Regions from separate parts of the Pseudoflavonifractor sp. HCP28S3_F10 genome, predicted to be linked through region 1. Evidence: riboswitches for the same ligand, from Rfam matches in the RefSeq annotation. Region 1 holds a riboswitch; the other holds the start of a gene.

What was found. Region 1 has a riboswitch for glycine ahead of ACTNBZ_RS00470 (alanine/glycine:cation symporter family protein). Riboswitches for the same ligand answer to the same signal wherever they lie in the genome.
Region 2: another riboswitch for glycine. It lies ahead of gcvT (glycine cleavage system aminomethyltransferase GcvT); the one in region 1 lies ahead of ACTNBZ_RS00470 (alanine/glycine:cation symporter family protein).

The regions. Positions count from the first base shown of each region.
Region 1 is NZ_JBQHUB010000001.1:91,507-98,845, forward strand. It holds gene ACTNBZ_RS00450 (prolyl-tRNA synthetase associated domain-containing protein) at 1-433, shown strand, start outside; gene ACTNBZ_RS00455 (DUF6323 family protein) at 722-1,168, shown strand; gene ACTNBZ_RS00460 (DUF6179 domain-containing protein) at 1,158-2,042, shown strand; gene ACTNBZ_RS00465 (glycosyltransferase family 8 protein) at 2,052-2,891, opposite strand; glycine riboswitch at 3,333-3,426, shown strand; gene ACTNBZ_RS00470 (alanine/glycine:cation symporter family protein) at 3,612-4,988, shown strand; gene ACTNBZ_RS00475 (uracil-DNA glycosylase) at 5,611-6,177, shown strand; gene ACTNBZ_RS00480 (V-type ATP synthase subunit D) at 6,250-6,858, opposite strand; gene ACTNBZ_RS00485 (V-type ATP synthase subunit B) at 6,875-7,339, opposite strand, start outside.
Region 2 is NZ_JBQHUB010000005.1:87,739-95,077, forward strand. It holds gene ACTNBZ_RS04075 (CvpA family protein) at 64-1,806, shown strand; gene ACTNBZ_RS04080 (penicillin-binding transpeptidase domain-containing protein) at 1,880-3,253, opposite strand; gene ACTNBZ_RS04085 (FtsW/RodA/SpoVE family cell cycle protein) at 3,250-5,076, opposite strand; glycine riboswitch at 5,354-5,437, shown strand; gene gcvT (glycine cleavage system aminomethyltransferase GcvT) at 5,622-6,701, shown strand; gene gcvH (glycine cleavage system protein GcvH) at 6,819-7,199, shown strand; gene gcvPA (aminomethyl-transferring glycine dehydrogenase subunit GcvPA) at 7,205-7,339, shown strand, end outside.

The DNA of each region.
Region 1 (7,339 bases):
CATGGAGGACTGCCTGGCGGTAGAACAGGTGCTGGGCGTGCCGGTGTGCAAGAACCTGCTGCTGACCAACCGGCAGCAGACCGACTTCTACCTGCTGATGATGCCGGGAGACAAGCCCTTCAAGACCAAGGACCTGACCGCCCAGCTGGGCTGCGCCCGGCTGTCCTTCGCCACGCCGGCGCACATGGAGGCCCTGCTGGGGGCTGCCCCCGGTTCGGCCAGCGGTTTCGAGCTGATGAACGACCGGGAGGGGAAGGTCCGCCTGCTGATGGACCGGGAACTCCTCTCCGGGGCCTTTATCAGCGGCCACCCCTGCTTCTCCACCTCTACCATCAAGGTCGCTCTGGCCGATTTCCGGGAGAAATTCCTCCCCGCCGTGGGTCATGAGGCCACTGTTGTGGATCTGCCCCGGCCGAAGGCCCCCGCCAACTGAACAGACGAAAAGACCGGGAGCCGGTCCGTAAAAAATGCGGACCGGCTCCCGGTTTCTGCCCTTATATTACCACAAAATGACGAAAAAGTCAAGTCTTGCACTGAAAACGCCGCCGGTGTAATACTAAAACCTGATAAAAGGCTGTACAGCCTTTTATAGCGCGAAGCGCGTCAGGTTTTTATGAGACGCCGCCACACGACACGTGCGTCACCAGCGTGCGAAGCACGCGGGATTTCAAATAAAGCATTTTATTTGAAATCAGTATAAAACCAGTGTGAGGTGATGATGATGGACGAGCTTTTGGCATTGCGCCCGCTGGAAAACGGGCGGGAACAGGCGATGGCGCGGCTGCTGGAGCGGGGGAGCGTTACACTGCCCCTGACGGCGGAAGAGGCGGCCGGGCTGCTGGAGCGCCGGGACCAGGCACTGCGGGACACCCGGCGGGTGGAGTTCGGCCCGGGAGTGCTGGAGAAGCTGATGACCGCCTTCCGGGATTCCCCTTATCTGGACCCGGCGTGCTGGGCCGAGACCCTGGCCGGGCTGCAGGACCTGTTTTACGAGTACAAGAACCAGTGCATGGATGCCCTGTCCGACGATGAGCTCATCGCCGCCATGCGGCGGCTCTATGACGGGGAGGCCGGGGGTTCCCTGGACTATCTGGGCGGGACGGCGCTGGAGGAGCTGTGCCGGCGGCTGAGCAGCGGGGAAAGTTGGGAGGATGAAGATGAGAACTGAATTGGAGCGCCGGGCCGGAGCCATGCCGGAGGGGCTGCGGCGGGAGCTGTGGACCCTGCTGGCCCGGCAGGCGGCCCGCTATACCCGGGGGCGGAGCAGCTCGGTGTCCGAGGGGGCGGCCCGGGAGCTGATGGAGTCCATCTGCTTTACCCTGGGGCTGGATCCAAACGCCGGGAGCGGGGACTGGGCACGGCTGGAGCGGCTGGGCGTGGAGGAAGCCTTCCGCCTGGGACAGGCGGCGCTGGCGGAGGAGATGGAGAGAGGCAGGGCGCTGTACCGGGCGGTGCGGGAGAACATGCCCCGGCTGCGCAGCCGCTCCCTGGAGGATACGGTGGGGAGCATCGGGACCTTCTGGCGGCGGTACGACCGGGAGCTGCTGGCCCATCAGATCCCCTGCGACATCGACTATCAGCTCTCCCTGCCGGTGCCGGAGCACAGATTGGGGGTGCTCTACGTCAACGAGTATCTGCGGCGGCTGTGGATGGAGCAGGACCTGCTGCGCCGCTTCGACTGGGGACGGACCGCCGCCCTGCTGACACGCTGCTGCGGCGACTATACCGGGCTGCTGGTAAACCTGTGGGAGCCGGTGGCCGTCAACGCCCTGGGGCTGGTGCTGGCCGGGCGGGACCCCTTTGCCCTGTGGGTGGACGAGAAGATCCGGACGGAGCTGGCCCGGCTGCTGCTGCCCCTGAAGCGGGCGGAGCGGCTGGAAACGCTGGAGCGGGGGGCCTGCCGTCTGGCGGACGCCCTGGCGCTGGAGCAGCTGCCCCAGCGGCGCTATCTGACGGCGGAGGCCCGGGCTCTGCTTCCCCGGCTGACGGCGGCCCTGGAGCACGGGGACCTGAGCGGCGTGTTTTTTGATTTTGCGTGCTGAGCATAACGCCTATTGGGGGCCGGGCGCTTCCTCTTCCAGGGCCTCGGCGTGGATCAGACCGTCGTAGGCCTCATAAAACTCCCCCAGCTGGCCGGTGTAACCCGGTTTCCAGGGCTTGTTGCGGCCGCAGTAGTGGACGATGGCTGTGTGGCTGCACACCCAGTCCAGGTCTATTTGTGAGCCCGGCGTCAAACGGGAGAATGTGAGCAGCCGTTCGGTCATATTATATCGCATGGGGTCCAGCAGATGGATGCGGTCGCCGTAAAGGGCGCTGATGATGTCCTGGTCGGGCAGGAGCAGGGCGGAGCGGTGCTCCTCCACATAGTCCAGCACCGGCTGGAGCTCCTGCTCCCGGCGCAGCCGCTCCAAATTCATCAGCAGCACCCCGGAGTTGATATAGGGCCCCGGCGTCCGGGACTGGAGCCGCAGGGCGTTGAATTTTTCCAGGGAGCGGTTCACATGGCTGGCCGCGGCGAAGAAGCAATCCCCCATGGGGGTGGCCCACAGCTCGTCCAGCGGGCGGATGGCCACCAGGTCCGGGTCCAGATAGAGCACCCGGTCCAGGTCTTTGGGGAGATACCGGGCGGCGAAAATGCGGTCGTATATCTCGCAGGGATAGCGCCCGGTGGTGGGGGCACCGGCGAAGAGACGGTCGTCCGCCCGGATGCCTACCAGCTCCAGATCGGGGGCGTCCACCGCCCGGGCTACCCGGTCCAGGTCCTCCGGAACGAGGGAGCGGTGGAGCACAAAGACCCGGATATACCGGCCCGGATGCTGCTGTGCCACGCTTTTGAGCATGACGGCCAGAGGGTGGAGATAACTGCGGTTGACCGTAACGAGAAGATCCATGACGTCGTTTCCTCCGGGAGATATTTGGAGCGGTGGAAAACAGCCTTTGCATCCACCGCCCTGCAAAAAAGGATTACAAATCAAAATACCACAGTTTCCTCTAAAATTCCGGCGAAATTTGTGAAGAAAAAGAAAACAGAATATGAATCTTACACGCGAAATAATATGGAAAAAGATAGATGTTGGCTCCTCATATGTCTTCCGATGAAAGACATATGAGGATTTTTATAAAATGGAAAATATGCGGGGCGCCACAAGTATAGAACAAAAATTGTGGGGGAAAATACAAAATTATTTTCCTTGACGAATGGGCTGATATGCGTTATGATGATAATGCAAAAAGGGAATATAGACAGGACCCGCCACAAGGATGTGCCGCATCTGGTCTGTAGCAGAATAGATGCGTTTAAGTGTCCACGGTATAAGGACATATTGCGGCGGTGAATGGGCTCTGGAGAATCCCAATGACGGGGGCCGAAGGTGTAAGGTGCCGGCAAGGCGCCGATCTCTCAGGCAAAAGGACAGAGTGGAGCGCAGCCGATATGGGGGAGAACCCGCCGGCTGCGATTTACAGGGCCAGGCCGGAATACGGTCGGGCTTTTTATTTTGATTGGGGGGTGTGCAGCGGAGCATTTCTTGAGGCGGCAGCCCGGCGAAGTGTGCCGCCGGGCACGGCATTTGAGAGGAGTCCCTCTGAGGAAGTTAAAGGGAGGTAAATGTATGGAACAACTGACAATCCTTGTAGGTAAAGCCAGCGACTTTGTGTGGAACAGCGTACTGCTCTATGTGCTGGTTGCTACCGGTATTCTCTTCACCATTCGGCTCGGCTTCATCCAGATCCGGAAATTCGGCGCCGGCTGGAAGCAGATGTTCGGCAACTTCAGTCTGTCCGGCAAAAAGGCAGACAAGGACGGCATGAGCTCGTTCCAGGCGGCGGCCACGTCCATCGCCGCCCAGGTGGGCACCGGCAATATCGTGGGCTGCTCCACCGCCATCCTGTCCGGCGGCCCCGGCGCCATCTTCTGGATGTGGATCGCCGCGTTCTTCGGTATGTCCACCATCTATGCCGAGGCGGTCCTGGCCCAGAAATATAAGACCAGAGACGACAGCGGCGCTATCATCGGCGGTCCTGTCTATTACATCCGCGCCGCCTTCAAGGGAGGCTTCGGCAAGTTCATGGCCGGCTTCTTCTCGGTGGCAATCATCCTGGCCCTGGGCTTCATGGGCAACATGACCCAGGCCAACTCCATCAGCAGCTCCTTCGAGACCGCCTTCCACGTGCCCAAGATCGTGATGGGCGTGATCCTGGCGGCGGTGGCCGCGTTCATCTTCCTGGGCGGCGTGAAGCGCATTGCCTCCGTCACCGAGAAAGTGGTCCCCATCATGGCCATTTTGTACCTCCTCGGCGGCCTGATCGTGATCATCGCCAACGGCAGCCACATCCCCGAGGCGTTCCGTCAGATCTTTGTGGGCGCCTTTACCCCCAACGCCGTTCTGGGCGGCGCCATCGGTATCACCGTGAAGCAGGCGGTCCGTTTCGGTGTGGCCCGCGGCCTGTTCTCCAATGAGGCTGGTATGGGCTCCACCCCCCATGCCCACGCCATGGCCAAGGTGGCGAAGCCTGAGGATCAGGGTCATATCGCCATCGTCTGCGTGTTCATCGACACCTTCATCGTTCTGACCATTACCGCCCTGGTGGTTCTGACCAGCGGCGTGGTGAATATGAACGATATTGAGGCCAGCCCCGAAGCGGCCTCTCTGGCTCAGGCGGCCTTCAGCACCGTGTTCGGCAATTTCGGCAGCATGTTCGTAGCCATCTGCCTGCTGTTCTTTGCCTTCTCCACCATCGTGGGTTGGTACTTCTTCGGTGAGCAGAACGTCAAGTACCTCTTCGGCAACAAGGCCGTCAAGATCTACGCCGCCATCGTGGTGGTGTGCATCGTCATCGGCTCCGCGCTGAAAGTGGGCCTGGTGTGGAACCTGTCCGACCTGTTCAACGGCCTGATGGCCCTGCCCAACCTGATCGCACTGATCGCCCTGTCCGGCGTAGTGGTGCGCATTTCCAAGGGCCAGGATCAGCCTCTGACCCACAAATAAAGGGCTGTAAAAGGAACGCTTTTCCTGAACAAAGGCGGCGGCGCATATGCGCCGCCGCTATTTTTTGAATGACGATTTAAGGTGAATTTTTAAAGACATGCATCTGATATAAATTCCGCATGAATCCTTAAGAAAGGTGACGGTGCGCTAGTACATGCATAGAAGTGTCAAAAAGAACGATAAGAGAAAACTTAATGAATCGGAGCGGGATAAAAGAGCGGGGCGGTACGGAAAAACGGGGGAGTGCGCAGACAGAAAAAGACGGATCTGTTACTAGAACACGCTAAAGCGTGATAAAAAACAGCTAGTACGCGGACAGAAGAAAAAAGTAAAAAATTTCTAGATAATGGGAAAACATTTTTTCTACGGATCGAACCGGGATTTTGCTTGACGATAGGGGGAAACTATCATATAATCGCACCGAAAGGCGGGGAATTGCTTCCCTTCCTTTAAGTGAAAATGCCTGAACTTGCATTTTCTCGATATCCTCTTTCCTCTTTCTTCTTGCAGAATGCCCCGTGCCGGTTCCGGCGCGGGGCATTCTGTGTCTACAGAACTCTGGCCAAACGGAAGCGGCTGTGGTATGATATTGCACAGATGTCATACAGAGAGGAGGCGTGCTATGAAGGATTGGGATGGACTTTATCAGGAGTGTATGTCCTGCCGGAAATGTCCCCTGTGCGAGACGCGGACCAACGTGGTCTTCGGCGAGGGGGCCCGGGACGCCGAGGTCATGTTCATCGGCGAGGGACCGGGAGAGCAGGAGGATTTGACCGGCCGCCCCTTTGTGGGACGGGGCGGTAAATTCCTGGACGAGATGCTGGCCATGATCGACCTGGACCGATCCAGGGTGTTTATCGGCAATATGGTGAAGTGCCGGCCTCCCGGGAACCGGGACCCGCTGGCGGCAGAGCAGGAGGCGTGTATCGGCTACCTGCGCAACCAGGTGGCGCTGATCCGGCCCAAGATCATCGTCTGTCTGGGCCGCATCGCGGCCATGAAGCTGATCAAGGAGGACTTCAAGATCACCCGGGAGCACGGCGTCTGGTTCGAGAAGGCAGGCGTGCAGATGACCGCCCTTTTCCACCCGGCAGCCCTGCTGCGGGATCCCCGCCGCCGGCCCGAGACCTTCGCGGACCTGAAGGCCCTGCAGGCCAAGATCCGGGAGATCTGCGACCATACCTATTGATTGAAGTGCTTGAAAAAGCCCCGGAGGCGTCTGCCTCCGGGGCTCACATTTTTTGCGGGATATGTGGAAAATCTATCCGCCGGTCTTACGCTTGATGACCTTGAGGCGGACAAACTCCTCCCGCTCCTTCTCCTCCAGCGCGTCGGTGATGAAGCGGATGGTGTGGTCAAAATTGGGGATGACAATGTTCTGCAGGGCGTTGGCCCGCTTCTGGGTCTTGCGGATGGACACGGCCAGCCGGTAGATGGAGGTCTCCACCTCGGCCAGCTGCCGCACCAGTTCTTTCACCCGGTGGAACTTGATATAGGCGTCGTCCAGGGCGGAGCTGGTGGAGGCAAAGCCGTATTCCGGCCGGGGCGGGGGACTGCGGTCCGGGATATGGGGCAACTCCACGCCCATGAGGGAGCGGTACTGGATCTCCAGCGTCCGGTCCACATCCACAGCTTCGGCGATCTGGTCGCAGATGCCCAGCTTCAGGTTGGCGGTCTGCAGTGCGGCGTAGGCCTCGGCAAAGACGGCGTCGATCTGGGCCTGGACGTCTTTTGCCGTGTCCATCAGGGCCATCATCTCCCGGATGAGAATGTTGCGCTTGCGGTCCATCAGCTCGTAGCCGGTGGCGGCCAGGGCACGGGAGCGCCTGGCGGCCATAAGGTTACCCTTGGTGGGCAGGATGGCGGCCATGGAAACGCGCCTCCTTTCAGGGCTGCCCGGCCAGGTCGGACAGGATGCTGTGGTAGGCGCCTTCCACATAGTGGGCGTCCAGCGTGGCGTCGTCCACCCGGTCCAGTTCGCTGCGGGGCAGCAGGGTGAGCAGCTTCCACCCCAGGTCCAGCGTCTCATTCATGGTGCGGCCGTGCATCACGTCCTGGCGGATGAAGAGCCGCTCAAAGGCCCGGCCGAATTCCAGATACTGCTTATCCACGTCGGAGAGCTCATCCTCGCCGATGACGCCGGCCAGGCTCCGGGCGTCCTGCACCTTGGAGTAGGAGGCAAAGAGCTGGTTGGACAGGGCGGGATGGTCGGCCCGGGTGAATCCCTCGCCGATGCCGTCCTTCATCAGGCGGGAGAGGGAGGGCAGGATGGCGATGGGGGGATAGACTCCCTTCTGGTCCATGTCCCGGTCCAGTACGATCTGGCCCTCGGTGATATAGCCGGTCAGGTC
Region 2 (7,339 bases), on a different contig from region 1:
GCTATACTAGAGACAGTCTCCGGACAATACACCGGGACGGATATCTGTAAAGGAGAATGCACTTTGAGCCATTCTGCAAACGGCAAAAAACGCCGCATGCCCCAGAGCAAGCTGGGGAAGGTCCTGCTGAATTTGGCCATCACGCTTCTGGTGGGCTGCGCCTATTTCTATGTATCCCTTCCCGCGCTCAACCTCCAGTCCGGCGATTTCTACAGCTTCATCGCCCTGCTGTGTATCGTCTATGTGGTGTGCGCCCTCATTACCTCGGGCTTCAACCTGGACCTGGACGCCTCCGCTACCCACAAGGACCATCTGAAGGAGTACTTCCGCTTTATCAAGAGCCAGTGCCTGCCGGTGGGCCTGCTTTTCCTGCTGCTCATCGTGGTGGCCGTCATCGGCCAGGTGATCTCGCTGCCCATCTTCCGGGCGGCGTCCTACCGGGACCTGCTCACCGTGGAGAACGGCACCTTCTCTACCGACATCTCCGAGATCTCCTTCAACGAGATCCCCACCCTGGACCGGGATTCCGCCGAGTATCTGGGCGACCGCCAGATGGGCACCCTCAGCGACATGGTGAGCCAGTTTGAGTTCTCCAATGACTCCACCCAGATCAACTACCAGGGCCGGCCCGTCCGGGTGGCCCCCATCGACTACGCCGACCTCATCAAGTGGTTCACCAACCGTTCCCAGGGCCTGCCCGCTTACGTGGTGGTGGACATGGTCACGCAGGAGGCCAAGGTGGTCCGTCTGGACGAAGGGATGAAGTACTCCTTCTCCGAGCCTCTCAACCGCAACATCCTCCGCCACCTCCGCTTCCACTACCCCACCTACATGTTTGAGACCCCCCAGTTTGAGATCGACGAGGATGGTCATCCCTACTGGATCGCCCCCCGTATCGTCAAGACCATCGGCCTGTTCGGCGGCGTGGACATCAGGGGCGCCGTCCTGGTGGACGCCGTCACCGGCGAGTGCCAGTATTATGAGGAGGTCCCCACCTGGGTGGACAATCTGTACACCCCCTACCTCATCATGCAGCAGTACAATTACCACGGCACCCTGGTCAACGGCTTTATCAACTCCATCTTCGGCCAGCGGGATGTGACGGTGGTCACTGAGGGCTATAACTACATCGCCCTCAACGATGACGTGTATATGTACACCGGCGTGACCTCCATCAACTCCGACCAGTCCAATCTGGGCTTTCTGCTCAGCAACCAGCGCACCAAGGAGACCAAATTCTACACCGCCCCCGGCGCCACCGAGGAGGCCGCCAAGAAGTCGGCCCAGGGCGTGGTCCAGGACCTGGGCTATGTGGCCACCTTCCCCCTGCTGCTGAACATCGCCGACGAGCCCACCTACTTCATCCCCCTGAAGGACGCCACCAACCTGGTCAAGACCTACGCCATGGTCAACGTGGCCCAGTACCAGGTGGTGGCCACCGGGGCCACCGTTTCCGAGTGTGAGCAGAAGTATATTCAGATGCTGGCCCAGAAGGGCATCACCACCCAGGAGGCCCTGCCCCAGACCGAGGCCGGCGGCGTCATCGCCGAGATCCGCTCCGCCGTGATGGACGGCAACACCTACTACTTCCTCCGCCTTACCGGCGAGGACGTGTTTTACTCGGTGTCCGCCAGGGAAAACCCCATCGCCGTCACCCTGAACGTGGGCGACCGGGTCACCATCTCCCACGAGGTAGCCCCCGACGAGCCGGTCTCCATCCTGTCGGGCACCACCGTCACCCTGGACCGGAAGGCCGCTCCGGCCCCTGCGCCCACTCCCGCCGTCTCCACCCTGCCCGCGGCCTGACGGCCCGGCATCCCTCAAAATACAAGGATCCCCGGTCCGCCGTTTGGCGGACCGGGGATCTTCACGTTGTGGATCAGTATCCGTTGACCAGGGCGTCCAGCACCCTGGCGGCCACGTTTCCGGCTGCGTCGGCGCCGCTGCCGCCCTCCTCCACCAGGACCACAAAGGCGTAGGGCGCGTCCTCATTCCGCAGAAACCCGGTGAACCAGGCGTTGGGGGCCTTGCCGCCGCCCACCTCGCCGGTGCCCGACTTGGCGCACAGATCCATGTTGGGGAAGCGGTGGGCGCCGTAGGTCTCGGTGACATTGCGTGCCATCATATCGGCCAGAGTCTCCGCCGTATCACTGTCGATGAGCCGGCCGGTCTGATGCTTCAGGTACACCGAGCCGGGCAGGCCCAGGGGCGTGACAGTCTTGAGCACCAGCTGAGGCACCGCCGCCTTTCCGCCGTTGGCGATGGCTCCCATCCACACCATCATGGCGCAGGGATTCACCGCGTCGCTGTACTGGCCCACCCCGGCCCAGCCCTGCTGGTTGACACTGGCGCCGCTCAGGTCGAAGCGGCCCGCCGCCGTGGGGATGCCGCTGACCGTATAGCGCCCGGTGAGCCCCGCCTGATCGGCGTATTTCTCCATGGTATCAGCCCCCAGCTCTGCCGCCAGCTGGGCGAACACGCCGTTGCAGGAATTGGCCAGCGCGCCGCAGATGTCCATCTCTCCGTGGGCACGGGGGCAGGTCACCGTGCCGTCCCCCACCTGGGTGGAGCCGGTGCAGGTGAAGTGCCGCTCAAAAAGGTCGGGCAGGTTCTCGATGGCGGCGGTGAGGGTCACCGTCTTGAAGGTGGAGCCGGGCACGAAGCTCCCGGACAGGAAACGGTTGAGGTAGACGCCCTCATACCGCTCGTCCCCCTCCTGAATATCCGGCGGGTCCAGCGGATCGAAGGTGGGGGTGGACACCATGCACAGCACCTCGCCGGTCTTGTAATTGTAGACCCCAACCGCCCCCTTCCGGCCTCCCAAAGCCTCGTAGGCGATGTAGTTATAGCGGGCGTCCAGGGTCAGATAGAGGTCGTTGCCCTCCCCCATGGGGCTGTAAGCTCCGGTGAGCAGATTGTAGCCCGAGAGCTTGTCGGCAAAGGCCACCAGTGCCCCGGTACCGATATTGCCCGCCGGGTCCCCCACCGCGTGGAGGGTGGCCTTGCGGACAGTGGCCCCGTCGTAATAGCGGCGCTCCCCATTCTCATCGGCCCAGGAGAGCACATCTCCGTCCCGGTCCAGCACCCGGCCCACCGAGAGCTGGCCCTTGCTGTTGTAGAGGTGGCGGTTGGCCGCGAAGCCCGCCCACCGTCCGCCGCTGACCACGAAGCGGACGCAGAACAGTCCCAGCCCCAGCAGCAGCGCCAGGGCCAGCAGCAGGCAGACCACCGCCCGTTTTTCGATCTTTTTCATGGCTCCTCCTCCCGGCCCGTATCAAAGTCAAATCCGGGCTTCTCCGCCGGACGGCGGGCCAGCCGCTCTTCGTCCGCCCGCTCCTTCCGCCGGTTGGGCAGCCGGATGGCAAAGCTGGCGTTCTGGCGGGTATCCGTGGCCTTCAGGAAGGCCAGCAGCCCCCAGGAGGACAGCATGGAGGACCCGCCGTTGGACACAAAGGGGAAGGTCACGCCGGTAAGGGGCAGGATGTCCACCGCACCCAGCACGTTGAGGCAGGTCTGGAACACCATCATGGAGGTGGCGGCGCAGGCGGCGATGGTATAGAAGCTGGACCGCCCCGCCCGGCAGCACCGCACCGCAAAGACCGCCAGGGTCAGGATGCAGCACACCGCCAGCACGGCGATGATGAGCCCCCACTCCTCACAGAGCATGCCGAACACCAGGTCGGTGTCGGCGGCGGGCACCCGGTGAAGCCAGCCCCGCCCCGCGCCCACGCCCACCAGGCCGCCGGAGGCGGCCGCCGACATGGTGCGGGTCTGCTGAAAGCCCCCGTCGCTGGCATACTGCCAGGCGTGGCCCCAGGTGGCGAAGCGCCGCAGGATATAGGGCTTGACCGACAGGATGACCAGCACGCCGAACACCGCCGCGCCGCAGATGAGGGCCAGGGTGGCAAAGTCGCCGGAGCGGAGGTAGGCGATGACCAGAAAGGTGATAAAGAAGATGGCCGCCGTGCCGAAGTCGCTCATCAGGGCCAGGCAGCCCATGCACACGCCGGTGAGTAGGATGAAGAGCCCCAGGTTCCGCTTGCGGAAGAGCCGCTCCAGAGTGGCGGCGCCGGCGAAAATATAGCAGATCTTGGCCACCTCGGAGGGCTGGAAGGAGATCCCGCCGATGCTGATCCAGTTGGCCGCGCCGTACTTCACCTGTCCGGCCACCAGGGAGAGCCCCAGCAGGCAGATGGCCCCCGCCGCCATGAGCCAGCGGATTTTCTTGACCCGGTCCAGATCCCGCAGAAAGACCCCCAGCACCAGGAAGAGGATCAGTCCCAGCACCATGGCGGCCAGCTGCTTGAAGAGCGCGTGGGGAGCCGACGAGGCAGTCACTGCCAGAGAGAGGGTGCACAGAAAGAAGGCGATGACCTCCATCTCAAAGCCTACCCGGCGCAACGCCCGCAGGGCAAGAAAGTGGGTCCACATCACCCCGGTGAGACACAGAAAGGAAAGAAGCAGCGGCGCACCGGCCTCCTCCCCCGCCGCCGCGATGAGCTGCATCGCAGTCAGGACCTGGAACACCGTGAGCAGGACCAGCGCTCCCCAGGGCGACGCGGGCCGCTCCACCGCCCGGCGGCGGCGCCGCCAGTCCTCCCGCTCCTCCAGGGACACCGGCAGCAGCACGGTCTCCACCCCGGCCAGACCCAGCACATCGCCGAAGGCCACCGGGGCGCTCCCGTCCACCGGCGTGCCGTTCACCGTCACGCCCCCCTTGGAGTCCAGATCGTACACAGTCCAGCGGTCATCCTCGCCCCGGATGAGGGCGGCGTGCTGCCGGGAGACCACCGGATAATTGAGCACCACGTCGGCCGCCCTGCCCCGGCCCAGAATGTTCTCCCAGTGGGTCAGAGGCTCGCTGGCGCCGTTGGGTAATGTCAGATAGGCCCAGACCTCCGGCATATGAGGCACCTTCAGCAGGGACCGGATGGCCCCCGTCAGGATCATCAGCGCCAATATGGGAAAGAGAAATCGGACGATGGACGTATACCAGGCGGCTGCCACCGGGTACTCCGCCGGCAGTGCCAGGAGCCGGTGCAGAAAAGCCCCGGGCTGAGTCAGAAGCGCCTGCATGGCATCTCCTCCTTATTACAATTTCATCCCGCTGCGCGGATAGGGCCTTCCGTCCCATTCCCGCATTTTGCAGTTCAAGTATAACACAGTTTCAAAATGGCGCAAGCGCAGGTTGTCGGGTATGACTGGAACACCTGTTAAACTTTTCTGATATTTGGCGTTCCGTATTATTCAAAAAAACAAGTTGACTTTTTGGAAAAATGTATTATACTCATGGGTATAAAGAAAAACTCGCAAGTACACCCTGCAATTCATAGAAAAAATCAATATTGCCCGGATGACACAGTCGAGAGAGTGTGATACTTCACCGCCGAAGGGGAAAGCGAGAAAATCTCTCAGGCAAAAGGATCGGCTGCCGACGGAGCTCTGGAAAGCGGACGGTCTTTCCGCCCGCGCCGACGATGCAACTCTGAATTTTATTCAGGGGAAACTTTCAGGTAATGGACAGAGGCGTATAGCATTTCCGCTATGCGCTTTTTTCATGGTTTTTGATGACTGCGGGTATATTTTTTGGCTTTGTGAGTTTATTTTAGGAGGTATGTATCATGGAGAAGAAGACCCCCCTTTATGACTGCCATGTAGCCGCCGGCGGAAAGATCGTCCCCTTTGCCGGCTGGCTGCTGCCCGTGCAGTACAGCGGCGTGGTGGCCGAGCATATGGCGGTGCGCACCGCCTGCGGTCTGTTTGACGTCTCCCACATGGGCGAGCTGGTCCTGCGCGGCAAGGACGCCCTGAAGAACCTGAACAACCTGCTGACCAACGACTATACCGACCTCCAGTCCGGCTATGCCCGGTACAGCCTGATGTGCTACGAGACCGGCGGCGTGGTGGATGACCTCATCGTCTACAAGTGCTCCGACGAGGCTTACCTCATCGTGGTCAACGCCGCCAATTGCGAGAAGGACGCCAACTGGATCTCCGAGCACCTGTCCGGCGACTGCACCATGGAAAACATCTCCGATTCCGTCGCCCAGGTGGCCCTCCAGGGTCCCAAGGCCGAGGCCGTTCTCTCCAAGCTCTCTGGCACCATTCCCTCCGGCAACTACACCTTCATCGCCGAGGGCAATGTGGACGGCATCAAGGCCATTGTCTCCCGCACCGGCTACACCGGCGAGGACGGCTTTGAGATTTACTGCGCCAGCGCCGACGCCCCCGCCCTGTGGAACAAGCTGCTGGAGGCCGGCAAGGACGAGGGCCTCATCCCCTGCGGTCTGGGCGCCCGCGATACCCTGCGCCTGGAAGCCGGCATGCCCCTCTACGGCCACGAGCTCTCCGCCGAGATCAACCCCTACGAGGCCGTTCTCGGCATCTTCGTCAAGATGGATAAGCCCGACTTCATCGGCAAGGCCGCGCTGGAGAAGGCCCGTCCCGTCTCCCGCCGCAAGGTGGGCCTGAAGGTCACCGGCCGGGGCATCATCCGCGAGCACTGCGACGTGTACGCCGGCGATGAGAAGGTTGGCTTTGTCTCCTCCGGCACCCACTGCCCCTACCTGGGCCAGGCCGTCGCCATGGCCATGGTCCCCGTGGAGTACAAGGAGCCCGGCACCAAGCTGCTGGTGGACGTGCGCGGCCGCAAGGTGGAGTGTGAGGTCATCAAGACTCCCTTCTACAAGCGCGCCCAGTGATCCCTTTTCTCTGAGCATGATACCTTTCTGACCGGACCAGATCATCCAATTATCCAAATGATCCAACCATCCAAACTATCCCAATATCCAAAACAATACATAAAAGGAGACATTATTATGAACTTCCCCTCTGATCTGCTGTACGCCAAGTCCCACGAGTGGGTCCGCAAGGACGGCGACACCTATGTCATCGGCCTGTCCGATTTCGCTCAGGACGAGCTGGGCGATATCGTCTTTGTCAACCTGCCCCAGGAGGGCGACTCCGTCTCCGTGGGCGAGGCTTTTTCCGACGTGGAGTCCGTCAAGGCCGTGTCTGACGTGCTCTCCCCTGTCTCCGGCACCGTGGTGGCCGTCAATGAGGAACTGATGGACGATCCCGCCAAGGTCAATGCCGACCCCTACGGCGCCTGGTTCGTCAAGGTGGAGAACGTGACCGAGGAGGAGGAGCTGCTGGACGCCGCCGCCTATGAGGCCCACTGCGCTGCCGAGAAGGAGTAAGATACATGTCGAGCTATCTGTGTTCTACCCCCGAAGAGCGTCAGGAGATGCTCTCCGAGCTGGGTATGAAATCCATGGATGACCTCTACGCGGACGTTCCCCGGGAGGTCATGATCCAGGGGCCCCTGGACCTGCCCAAT